Regions from separate parts of the Undibacterium sp. TJN19 genome, predicted to be linked through region 2. Evidence: predicted binding sites of a transcription regulator. Region 2 holds the regulator's gene; the other holds the start of a gene.
What was found. The regulator sigma-54, encoded in region 2, starts transcription at its own class of promoters, with help from an activator protein. The targets are predictions, from matches to a motif close to TGGCANGNAANCTGCTTT.
Positions count from the first base shown of each region.

Region 1: a site for sigma-54 is predicted at 2,737-2,754, ahead of ACO0LH_RS14655 (DUF1549 and DUF1553 domain-containing protein). Genes of this name have one in related genera too.

Region 1 covers NZ_JBMPPL010000004.1:246,020-252,429, forward strand. Annotated here, with positions in the region: gene ACO0LH_RS14650 (TonB-dependent receptor domain-containing protein) at 1-2,499, shown strand, start outside; gene ACO0LH_RS14655 (DUF1549 and DUF1553 domain-containing protein) at 2,836-5,295, shown strand; gene ACO0LH_RS14660 (DUF1501 domain-containing protein) at 5,381-6,410, shown strand, end outside.
Region 2 covers NZ_JBMPPL010000001.1:685,725-692,134, reverse strand. Annotated here, with positions in the region: gene ACO0LH_RS03240 (ABC transporter permease subunit) at 1-242, shown strand, start outside; gene ACO0LH_RS03235 (ABC transporter ATP-binding protein) at 253-981, shown strand; gene ACO0LH_RS03230 (enoyl-CoA hydratase/isomerase family protein) at 1,085-2,179, opposite strand; gene hpf (ribosome hibernation-promoting factor, HPF/YfiA family) at 2,487-2,840, opposite strand; gene ACO0LH_RS03220 (RNA polymerase factor sigma-54) at 2,949-4,436, opposite strand; gene lptB (LPS export ABC transporter ATP-binding protein) at 4,448-5,200, opposite strand; gene lptA (lipopolysaccharide transport periplasmic protein LptA) at 5,202-5,777, opposite strand; gene lptC (LPS export ABC transporter periplasmic protein LptC) at 5,796-6,410, opposite strand, start outside.

The DNA.
Region 1 (6,410 bases), on a different contig from region 2:
CGCAGCCGTAACCGCATAGAGCGTTTGCAGGATGTGCCTCTTTCCGTTTCTGTCGTGACCGGTAAGGAACTGGACAGGTTGCAAGCCACGGATATCGGTGCAATCGCCCAGCGTGTGTCGAATGTATCGTGGAACCAGGGCAACCAGCGCACCAGCAGCCTGTCCATACGCGGCATAGGCAAGCAGGGCCAGACGGAGGCGCAAGACCCCAGTGTCGGTCTGATCGTTGATGGCGTCAATTACGCCTATAACGCACTGTCATCCAGTTATGATTTTACCGATGTCGATGCAGTCGAGGTGACGCGTGGCCCACAAGGTACTTTGCTGGGCAAGAATACCAGTGTGGGTGTCATCAATGTGACGACACGACGCCCGTCGTTTACACCTGATGCCAGCTATTCACTGACCTTCGGGCAGAATGATACGGTGCAGGGGCGCTTCTCTGCCGGTGGCCCCATCATTGATGATTTGCTGGCATGGCGCGGTACCCTGAGCGTGAGCAAAGGCGCTGGTGACATCGCAAACCTGTACAACAAGGACATTACCTATACGAACAAGGACAGGGTTTCTGGCCGCGTACAGTTCCTGCTGACACCGACCAAGGACTTCAGCGCCCGCATTGCTTTTGATGCCCAGCCACGTGCTGGCGAGACCACCAATGGGCGCACCATTAATACCCCTACGCCGACGACCTATGCAAACGGCAGCGTGAATACACTGACCACAGATGCCAGCGTACGTCTGGGACGTCGCTGGTTCACGCAGCAAGCCAGTTACACTTACCTGAATGATTACCTCAACGGCGGCGGGCAGAATGCCGTCAACAATGATTATCAGCGCCCGCTGGTTTCAGGCAGCAACGGGGCATCAGCTGAATTGAACTGGAACCTCGGTACGCATACCCTGACTTCCATTACAGCCTACAAAGACTATCACTTCAATGCGGTCAATGATGAGGGTACGCCATTTGATATCTACCGTAACTCAGGCGGGTTCTGGAATGATTATCGCCAGGCCAGCCAGGAAATCCGTCTTACCTCGCAACCTGGTGGCAAAGTTGATTACCAGACCGGTTTGTTCTTTCTGGACGTGAACAATAGCGCTGACTATCGCCGCCAATGGGGCAATGATGCCGGTGCCTGGTTCGCCTCGGCCAGCCAGTACAGCACGCTGGACAAGGACGCTGCTGGCCGCTATCTCATGCAAAATTCACTGGATTCTTTGTCCATGTCCTTTAACAGCCCGGCTGGCCTGCAAAAGATCCGCAATAAGAGCGCTGCCGCATTTGCCCAGGCTGACTGGCATTTAAGCGATGATTTCACGCTGACCACCGGTGCCCGCTATACCTATGAAAACCGGAAAAACGTTGCCAGTACCCTGCTGAAAGACTATGGCAATGCAGCTGAATTAAACCCGGTCGCTGTCAATGGCGTGCAACTGGGTGGCTTCTCGTCGAACAGTGCGGGGCTGCTGAATGCAGGCAATACGGCCAGCCAGCTGGCCCTGGCTGATGTGGCTGCCAACAAGTATTTCGGTAGCACGATTTCTGGAGCGGCAGGGACTGCCTACAACAATCTCAGTGCAACACAGAAAGCCCAGGTTGCCGCTGCCAAGGCCATACGCCAGTCGCAGATAGGCGTGGTATTTAATCCGGTAGAGGCCGAAGCTTTCAAAGGTGGCTTGCCAGCTTTCGTGATCAGTCCTTCCTACAAGATTAACGATAATGTCACCAGCTATGCATCGTGGCAATATGGTGAAAAGGCAGGCATATCCCAGGTCACCAATGGCGTGTCCAATCTGGTCAGGGCTGAAAAAACCAGTGCATTTGAACTTGGCCTGAAATCTGCCCTGCTCGACAACAAGCTGATTTTGAATGCTGCCTTGTTCGTCATGGATATCAAGGACTATCAGCAAGCCGTGCGTGTGCTGGATGTCTATACCACCAATCTGAACAATGATGGTACGAGCTACTACACCTCTGCCACCGGTAATGTCCCCAAGGTCAGGGCGCAGGGGCTGGAAGTCGATGGTGTGTACAGCGGCTTGCCAAATACCCAGATTCGTTTCGCCGGTGCTTATAATGATGCGCGCTATAAGAGCTTCGCCAACTCTGCCCAGCCAGTCGAAAATGGCTATAGTGGGGCAGCACCGTATCGTGATGTGTCGGGCCAGGCTTTGCCAGGTGCTGCGAAATTCAGCTTCAACGTGGGCATAGATTACCGCCTGCCGATTTTCGGCAACAGGGAATTCCATGCCAGTACGAATACCCTGTATAGCAGCAAATATAACTCGGATAATGCCTTGTCCGACTATGGCTGGGTAGCGGCAAAAAGCATCACCGATATCGCCATCGGCATAGGCAGCCGCAATCAGTCGTATGACCTGAGCCTGGTGGTCAAGAATGCCTTCAATGACAATACACCTTTGCTGAAGACCTGGAATAGCATTACGCCAGCAGTGCCACGCTGGATAGGCATTACCCTAAGCGGCAAGCTTTAATTTAATTCCGCAGAACACAAAACCCCAGGTTTAAGCCTGGGGTTTTGCATTTTGCGCCGATAAAACGGCCCCTGTTGGACTTGAAGCAGATTGCGGCAGGTGCTTGGTTTTAAATCAGCAGAACATCTCACCGATGTTTGAAAAATAAGCAGCGATAAATTTTTCCATGTTCTGACGTTTTTTAAAAATACCATATTTATCAATGACTTATGTTTCATCTAAAGTTGTCTTTGATGATGGCGCGATAGTTGCTATTGATAGTGAAAATCGTTGTTTACTCATTATTCTCAGGGAGCGTTTTCATGAATAAAACTGACCATCAGCAGGGAAGCCGCCATGTATAAGCCACTTGCACTTGCCATCGTACTGGCATTGTCTGGTACTGCCATCAGTCTCAGTGCCGCAGAAGAAGGCAAAGCCATTACCGAGATCAAGACCAAGACCCAGGCAGCTGTTGCCCAGGGCTGGGCTTACCAGCCTTTGAAAAATCCGGAGCTGCCGGTAGTCAAGCAAAAAAGCTGGGTACATACCCCGGTCGATACGTTCATCCTGGCCCAGCTGGAGGCCAAGGGCATCAAGCCATCACCTGATGCCGACAGGGCAAGCTTCATCCGTCGTGCCACGCTGGATACCTGGGGTGTCATACCCACGCCTGAAGAAGTACAGGCTTTCGCCAGCGACAAATCCTCCAAGGCCTATGAAAAACTGGTGGACAGGTTATTGGCATCAAACCGTTATGGTGAACGCTGGGGCCGCCGCTGGCTGGACCTGACCCGTTATGCTGACAGTGACGGTTTTAACGCCGATGGTACGCGTCCAAACGTCTGGCGTTATCGTGACTATGTGATCAAGGCATTTAATGAAGACAAGCCTTATGACCGCTTCATACAGGAACAACTGGCAGGCGATGAATTATTCCCCGGCAACCAGGAGGCCCTGATTGCCACGGGCTTCCTGCGCAATTATCCTGACGAAGTCAATGCCCGTGACCTTAATCTCAAACAGGTGGAAATTGCGACTGACCTGACTGATACCGTTGGCTCGGTCTTCCTCGCAACCACGGTTGGTTGCGCTGCCTGCCACAATCACAAGTTCGACAAGATTTCGCAAAAAGAATATTACCAGTTGCAATCCTTCTTTGTGAATGCCAGTGCCAGCGACGACATCATCGCTGCGACCGGCAAGCAAAAGGAAGAATATGAACTGAAACTGGCGAAGTGGGAAGCGGCGACCAAGGACATCCACGACAAGCAGGAGAACCTGATACGTCCCATCATCGACAAGGCAGAAGCTGACCGTCTGTTGGGCTTTGTACCGGCCACGCGCGAATCGATCACCAAGCCGGAGAGTGAACGTACTGCTTATGACCGCTGGATTTATCACCGCAACCTGTGGACCATGCAGGGGCGCACCCGCAATGCTGTTAACCAGCTTAAGACCAAGGACAAAGACGGTTACGAGAAATACCAGAAGCTTGAAGCTGAACTGAAAAAGTTCGATAACATCAAACCCAAGCATCCTGGTTATATCTCGGCGATGACTGAGCTTGGTCATGCAGAGGCTCCGCCGACCTATGTGCTGGCGAATGGCATCTATGACAGACATCTCGAAGAAGTACAGCCGGCCTTCCTGTCACTGCTGACCAGCGAAAAACCGAATATCGTGCCGACTGTCACCTCGTCCGGCCGTCGTAGCGCATTGGCAAACTGGCTGACCAGTACGACCAATCCTTTGCCTGCGCGTGTCTTTGTGAACCGTGTCTGGGCGCAGTATTTTGGCCGTGGCATTGTTGAATCCGTCAGTGATTTTGGCAAGATGGGAACCAAGCCCAGCCATCCTGAATTGCTGGATTATCTGGCCAGCAATTTCATCAAGGAAGGCTGGAGCGTCAAGAAATTGCAGCGCCAGATCCTGCTGTCCAATGTGTATCGTCAGTCATCTGCTGAACGCGAAGACACCAAGGTAACCGATCCGAGCAACAAGTTGCTGGCGTCCTTCCCAAGATTGCGCCTGGATGCAGAACAGATACGTGACTCCTTATTGCTTGCTTCCGACCTGCTGGAAGAAAAGCTGGGCGGGCCATCGGTATTGCCACCTGTACCGAGCAACTTCAATGCCGGCAATGCCTGGCTTACCTCGACCGACCCGCATGACTACCACCGTCGCAGTGTCTATGTGTTCACCCGCAGGAATATTCCTTATCCGCTGCTCGAAACCTTTGATATGGCCAATCCGCAACTGGTACACAGCAAACGTGACGTGACCACGACCGCACCGCAGGCATTGGCACTGATCAATAGTGACCTGGTGTTTCAGTGGTCTCAGGCGCTGGCAGGCAGGGTCTTGCGTGAGGCTGGCAATAATGAATCTGCACAAATCGATCGTTTGTACCAGATCCTGTATGCCCGCTTACCGGATAAAACCGAGAAAGCGACTTTGCTGAGTTTCCTCGACAGTCAAGAAAAAATCGCCAAAAAGCAGCTTGCTGATGGCAAGAAAGTAGGTGTGCCAGAAGGTTTTGGCGAGTCGCCTGAACTGAGAAACAACATCGACAAGCTTTATAAAACTGCTTATGGACGTTCCGCAGACCGTTTTGAAAAAATCGCCTTCCTGGAATTTTTGGAAAAACAAAAGCAGGCCAAACCAAAATCTGCGCAAAGCGAAGACGATGCCGACAGCAATAGTCCGCAGGCTGCCAAGGATGACGCACAGAAATTGAATAAGGCAAGAGCAGCTGCCTTCCTCAGTCTGGTCCATGCGGCGGCGAATTCGAATGAATTCAGTTATCGGTTCTGAAGCCGGATGAATAAAGAGCATTCAAAAATTACGCAAAACTTACGCAAACAAGCAAATACGAATTGATGAAAATAAGGGAAATATTATGACCAATAAATCACGCCGCGACTTTTTGTCACATGCAGGACTGGGCTTGGGTGGGCTGGGTCTGGGCAGCCTCACTGCCGGCGGCCTGCTGGGTGGTGGCTTGCTGTCAAGCGCACAGGCTGCAACATTCGATGACCCGCTGGCTTTGAAAGTCGCCCATCATGCGGCGAAGGCCAAGTCCGTCATCTGGCTGCACATGGCAGGTGCGCCCAGCACGCTGGATTTGTTTGACTACAAACCTGACCTGATCAAACTGGCAGGCCAACCCATGCCAGACTCGTTTTCCAAAAACCTCAAGACAGCGACCGATGGTGGTGTGGGTGCCCTGTATGCGACCAAACGTACATGGAAGCAGTACGGCGAAAGCGGTGCCTGGTTCTCGGACCTGGTGCCAAATATTGCCAAGCAGGCGGATGATATCTGCTTCATCAAAGGCAGCAAGACTGAAGGCAGCACCCATGTCATTTCTTCATTGAAACTGCATACCAGCGCCCTTACCCCGGGCCGCCCCGCACTGGGGGCCTGGATTACTTATGGCCTGGGTAGCGCCAATCCTGACTTGCCCAGCTTCGTCGTCTTGCCAACGGGCTATGACAATAGCGGTGGTGGCCGTGGTCAGACGATCTGGAGTTCCGGCTTTTTGCCGGCGACGTATCAGGGTACGGTTTTCCGCCAGGGGGACTCACCTATCCTGCATCTGGACAGGCCATCGCTGGTCTCATCTGCCGAACAAAAAAACACCCTGGACCTGATCCGTAAATTGAATGCCCAGCATGCGTCACACTATCCATCTGACAGTGAACTGGAGGCGCGTAACCGCTCGTATGAACTTGCTTATCGCATGGAGTCATCTGCCCCGGAAGCAGTTGATTTGAGTAAAGAATCCAAAGAAACCAAGGCCGCATATGGCCTTGACGACGACGCCAGCAAGGATTACGGCACCAATCTCTTGCGCGCACGACGCCTGGTGGAACGTGGCGTACGTTTTGTCCATGTGATTTCAGGCTCGAATGACAAGACCTATGGTA
Region 2 (6,410 bases):
CTGCGCCGGATATCAAAGACCTCATTGCCATCATCCGCAAGATACGTGAACACGGCATCACCATCATCCTGATTGAGCATCATATGGATGTGGTCATGTCCATTTGCGATACGGTGACCGTGCTTGATTTCGGGCAGAAAATTGCGGAAGGCAAACCTGCTGCGGTGCAGGCAGACCCTAAAGTCATTGAAGCCTATCTGGGCGGCAGTGTTGCCGATGCATCAGACGTTGTCGCGGCTTAAGGAGAAAACCATGTTAAGTATTTCAAATCTGCATGCGGCTTATGGCAAGGTCGAAGTCCTGCACGGTATTTCTCTTGAAGTCCCGAAGGGAAAAGTGGTAACACTGATCGGCTCTAACGGTGCGGGTAAAACCACGACCATGCGGGCGATTTCCGGCATGTTGAAACCCAAGCAAGGCAAGGTCACCCTGGCAGGAAAAGATGTGACCGGCCTCGATTCACACAAGATAGCAAGGGCCGGGCTTGCCCATTCGCCTGAAGGCCGGCGCGTGTTTGCCACCATGTCTGTCACGGATAATCTTTTGCTCGGTGCTTTCCCGCGCTTTACCCGCAGTCGCCCGCGCGGTGATATTGAAAGTGATCTGCAAAAAGCGATGGACTTGTTCCCGCGCCTGAAAGAACGCAAGAACCAGCTTGCCGGTACCTTGTCTGGTGGTGAGCAGCAAATGCTAGCCATGGCACGCGCTGTCATGCTGAACCCGGATGTGGTGTTGCTGGACGAACCTTCCATGGGCCTCGCACCTATCCTGGTCGATGAAGTATTTCGCATCATTGTCCGGCTGAAAGAGCAGGGCACGACCATGCTGCTGGTAGAGCAGTTTGCCGCTGCTGCCCTGGCCGTGGCGGATTACGGCTATGTACTTGAAAACGGCAAGATATCAGTACACGGCCCCGCTGCCAGCCTGCAAAATGATCCTGCGGTCAAAGCCGCTTATCTGGGGGGCGGCGCGCAACATTGATGCATGATTCTTCTACAGATAAAAAAACGGGGACAGCATGCTGTCCCCTTTTTTTTGACGGCGGTATGAATGTCTGTATTGCCTGTATTGCCGGTATGGCTACCTAGCCAGCCAGATGACGCAAAGGGTGCGCATGTGCTGGCCATACCTCAGCAAAGAAACCGGCTATCTGTTCTGCACTGACTTCTACCAATGTTGCTGGCGACCAGCGTGGCGTATTGTCTTTGTCTACCACCAGAGCGCGTATGCCTTCCAGTACCTCACCATGTTTGAAACAATGGCGTACCATATTTCTTTCCATGCGCAGGCAGTCAGAGACTGACATGGCAGCACTGCGGCGCAACTGCTCCAGCGTGACTGACATCAGCAAGGGAGAGCGCTTCTGCATCACCGCCAGGGTCTGTTGTGCAAATTCGGCATTATTTTCTTGCAGCTTTTCGCAGATGGCCTTAACGCTATTACCATTGAAATCCTGGTCTATCACATCTCTCTGTATTGCCAGTTTGCTGTTCTCTGGCTGTATTTGTGCTGTGAACGGTGCAGCAAATTCACGTATGGCCACACGTATATCCGCGGCATCTGTCTGCTCCAGCAAACCCAGTAAAGCCGGTATCCCGGATGTCGGTACAAAGACATCTGCCAGATCAGCGTATAAGGCATCAGCTGCCGTAATGATTTCACCTGACAATCCCAGATAGGTGCCCAGCTCGCCCGGGGCCTGCGACAGGAAATAACCCCCGCCAACATCCGGGAACAGGCCGATATTCACTTCCGGCATGGCCATCTTGGTGCGTTCGGTGACGATGCGCAGACGGCAGTCTTCACCCGCCTGGGCGATGCCCATGCCACCACCCATGACCACGCCATTCATCAGGGCGATATAGGGTTTTGGGTAAAAATGAATCAAATGATTTAAAGCGTATTCTTCAGTGAAAAAATCTTCCAGCAGGGCAGAATCACCCTTGGGTGTTGCCGTGCCCACATCATAAAAGAAACGGATATCGCCACCGGCGCAAAAAGCCTTTTCGCTGCTGCTATGAATAAACACCGCACGTACGCTGGCGTCGTTTTGCCATGCCAGCAGGGTCGTGGTCAGCGCCCGCACCATGTCCAGCGATAGCGAGTTCAGCGCCTTGGGTCTGTCGAGTGTGATGAAGCCTATATGGTTCTTGACGGAAGTGAGTACAAATTCGCTCATGGTGATTCGCTATGCAGGGTAAGGGACGAAGCTGTTATTCTAACTTTGCAGGCAGTGCACGTCACTAGATGTATAAGCATATGCAGAAATAGCGCAAAGAAATTTTCTGATTGTGCGAATGCGACGGATTGTCTGGCGCTAATCAATGACTCAGTCAACATGAATAATGTATATAAATGATGACTTTGCCATGCTTGGTGACGGCTCAACGATGAGTCAATAAAGCATCAATAAGGTCTCAAGAAAACAAAAAGGACGCCTTTCGCGTCCTTGTTTTGGATGCCATCAGCCCGATCAGGGCTATGGCTTACACGTCTTGGGCTGACGCCGGATCAGGTATGTGCTTGATCGCATCGTGCTGGTGACTTTGTATTTTATCTTTATGTTTGATGACCTGGCGATCGAGTTTATCGACCAGCGTATCAATCGCTGCATAGAGATCGTGTGCCAGACTTTCAACATGGATATCTTTACCGCTGATATGCAAATTAATGTCTGCTTTGTGCCTTTTTTCCTTTTCCCGGAGCTTGTCCACCGTCAGGATGACGGCGATATCAATGACCTGGTCGAAATGCCGCCTGATGCGCTCTAACTTGGTATGTACATATTCACGAATTGCAGGAGTTACTTCGACGTGATGTCCACTGATTGTGAGATTCATACTGTGCTCCTATAGTGATGTTGCTTGCCATTACGAAAAGCTCTTTGCGTTCAAATAACATTGAGCTAAATCATATATAGCAATTCAAACCGTGATTACAAGGACTACTTACAAAGATTTACGCAGGCTCACTGGGGGGATTTTGAGGGCTTCACGGTATTTGGCAACTGTCCGTCGGGCAATTACCATGCCCTGTTCACCCAGCATGTCTGCAATTTTGCTATCAGAGAGTGGGCTTTTCTGGTCTTCTGCTCCTATCAATTGCTTGATGAGTGCCCGTATCGCGGTGGAAGATGCTTCTCCCCCTGTTTCCGTCGCGACGTGGCTGCCGAAAAAATACTTCAACTCAAACATGCCATGTGGGGTCAGCATGTATTTTTGGGTTGTTACACGTGAGATAGTGCTCTCGTGTAATCCTAGTGTATCAGCAATTTCGCGCAAAACAAGGGGGCGCATGGCAACTGCACCGTGGGTGAAAAAGTTACGTTGTCTTTCAACTATCGCTTGTGCAACGCGCAAAATGGTATCAAAACGTTGCCGCATGTTCTTGATGAGCCAGCGCGCTTCCTGCAATTGTGAACCAAGTCCACTTTCACCGCGGTTTTGTTTCATGATGTTGGCGTACATGCTGCTGACGCGCAACTTTGGCATTACATCCTGATTCAAGAGCACCTGCCAGCCATTCCCTGACTTTCTGACGATGACATCGGGCACGACATAGTCTGAATCATCGGCAGTAAAGGCGATACCTGGCCGGGGTTTGCATTGCCTGATGACAGTTTGTGCATCGCGCAAATCTTCATCATCGCAGTCCAGTATTTTCTTTAATTTCGTGAAATCCCGTTGTGCAAATAAAGTGAGTTGTGTCTCAACAATATTTAGTGCAAGGCGGCGTGTCACGAAAGCAATCCTGGGCAGGCGCCTGATTTGCAAGGCCAGGCACTCTGCCGGGCTGCGCGCACCCACACCTGCCGGGTCAAAGCTTTGCAGCATGTTGAGCGCGAAGGCCAGCTCTTCCGGTTCTATGCACAATTCCAATGGCAAACTGGCATGGATTTCATCCAGGGTTTCAGTCAGATAACCATTGCTGTCGAGTGCATCGATCATCAGCTCTACCAGCGCACGGTCGCGTGGCTCGCGCAGGTTCAGGCGCATTTGCTCCAGCAGGTGTTCGCGCAAGGTAGTTTGCGCTGCGCCCAGTTGTGGGCGGCCATCTTCATCATCGCTGGCTGCTGCGCCATGGTGACCATCATCGAAGCTCCAGTCGTCTTCATTGGTGCTCATGGTGTCATTGCTGGCAGGGGCTTCAGCTTCCTGGTTTTGCTCTGTGCTTGCGGCTGCTTCTTCGCGTATGGCTGGCGCTTCCATGCCGGCATCCGCGGCACTGCTGCTGGTGTTGATGGCACCATCGGCCAACAGACGTACAGCATGGTCAAGCGGGTCATCGACACGCTCAAGCAAGGGGTTTTCTGTCAGCAGGGTTTCCAGTTCCTGATGTAATTCCAAAGTGGAGAGCTGCAATAACCGTATCGATTGTTGCAGTTGGGGCGTTAATGCCAGATGCTGGGAAGTACGTAGTTGCAGGCTTTGTTTCATGATGATTCCCGTCACATCCGGAAGTGTTCCCCCAGATAGACGCGCCGCACGGATTCATTTTGTATGATGTCGTCGGGTTTGCCACTTGCCAGTACAGCACCCTGATTGATGATGTAGGCATGATCGCAAATGCCCAGGGTTTCACGCACATTGTGATCGGTGATCAGCACGCCGATGCCACGTTCTTTCAAAAAGCGCACAATGCGCTGGATTTCGATGACGGCAATCGGGTCGACCCCGGCAAAGGGTTCGTCGAGCAAAACAAAGCGGGGATTGGTCGCCAGCGCACGTGCGATTTCCACACGACGGCGCTCACCGCCAGATAGCGACAAGGCCTGGCTTTCACGAATTTTTTCAATCTGTAAATCCGCCAGCAGGGCATCGAGACGTTCATCGATTTCTTTGGTCGAAAGAAATTTTCCGTGGGCATTTTTCTGTAATTCCAGAACAGCGCGGATATTGTCTTCGACTGTCAGCTTGCGAAATACTGAAGCTTCCTGCGGCAAATATGACAAGCCCAGCACCGCCCTTTGATGGATGGGTAACTGAGATATATTGACAGCATCTATCGTGATGTCACCTGCGTCCGATGGCACCAGGCCAACGATCATGTAGAAAGAAGTTGTTTTGCCCGCACCGTTCGGGCCGAGCAGGCCAACGACTTCGCCGCTTTTCACTTGTAGCGATACGTCACGTACTACCTGGCGCGCGCCATAGCGTTTTTGCAGCCCTTTGACGAGCAGCGTACTAGCAATTGCCGTCATCTTAATTGGCCTGTTTTTCAGTTTTTGGATGCAAAATTATTTTGACACGACCATCGCCATCGACATGCTTGCCGCTGGTTGAATTGGCACCATCAAAGACATCGTTTTTGCTGTCATAGGAAAGATATTCACCCTCTTGTTCCTGGGTGACTTTTTTACCTTCGAGGTAGCGTATCTTTGCCTTGGAAATAAATTTCACGACCTCGGTACTTTGATCATATTCGGCACGGTCAGCTTCGCCATCAACCCACAGATCGGTACCGCCATCCCGTTTTTGCCGGAACGTGACCTTGCCATTGCTGCCACTGCTCAGTACGACAAACTGATCACCACTTGGTGATTCTGTCAGTACGGCTTTTTCAGCTTTGACCACCAGCGTACCTCTCGTTACCAGGACACCATTCGATAAAACATGGACGCCTTTCTGTCCCTTGCTCTGTGTGCTGCCGGCTTCAATCAATGTGTCTTTCAGGCTGTCGGCTTTTTCTGCATGGGCTGAGGTGAGGGCCAGGCCCATACATCCAAGGCCGATTAATTTGCGCAAGCCAGGCACAGAAAAAATGGGTTTCATTCTCATGTTCTGCTTTCTATTTATTTATTTTATGGGAAGAGGAGCGGACTTCACACGCCTCTTTAAATGCATTTTTACTTTACTCAATAAATCCAGTTCCTGGGTAGCATTATTGGCGAGCATACCTACCGCAGTGGTTTCTATCGTGCTGGTTTTTACAAAGACGGGCTTGTCGGTTTTGATCAGGTCTTCATCTGGCAATAACAACAAATAATTTGTTTCCAGCCGCATGAATTGTGAATTCAATCCCTCAGGGCGTTCAACGCTGACCTGGTCATATAAATGCACTTCATCATGTTCGCGTTTGGGCGAAGTTGTGGTTGATTTTTGTGAAACAACGGCGAGCTCTGCACGCAAGTGCAAAGGCGTACGGTTTTCATCAAAACTATTAATTTGCGGATGTGTAATTTCTATATTGTCATTACGGGGCAAGTGTATCAGGCGTTCGCCGGTGACATGGTAATTGGCCTTGCCATTGTTGGACAGCCGTATGAAATTGAATTTCTCGACATAATAATCGGGTGCGGCCCTGGCGGAAGAACGATTTTGTTCATCACCGGCATTACGCCTTACCACTTCCATGACCCAGATGGCGCCCAGCGTGATGACGCCCAGCATGACGACTGCCAGCCAGATACG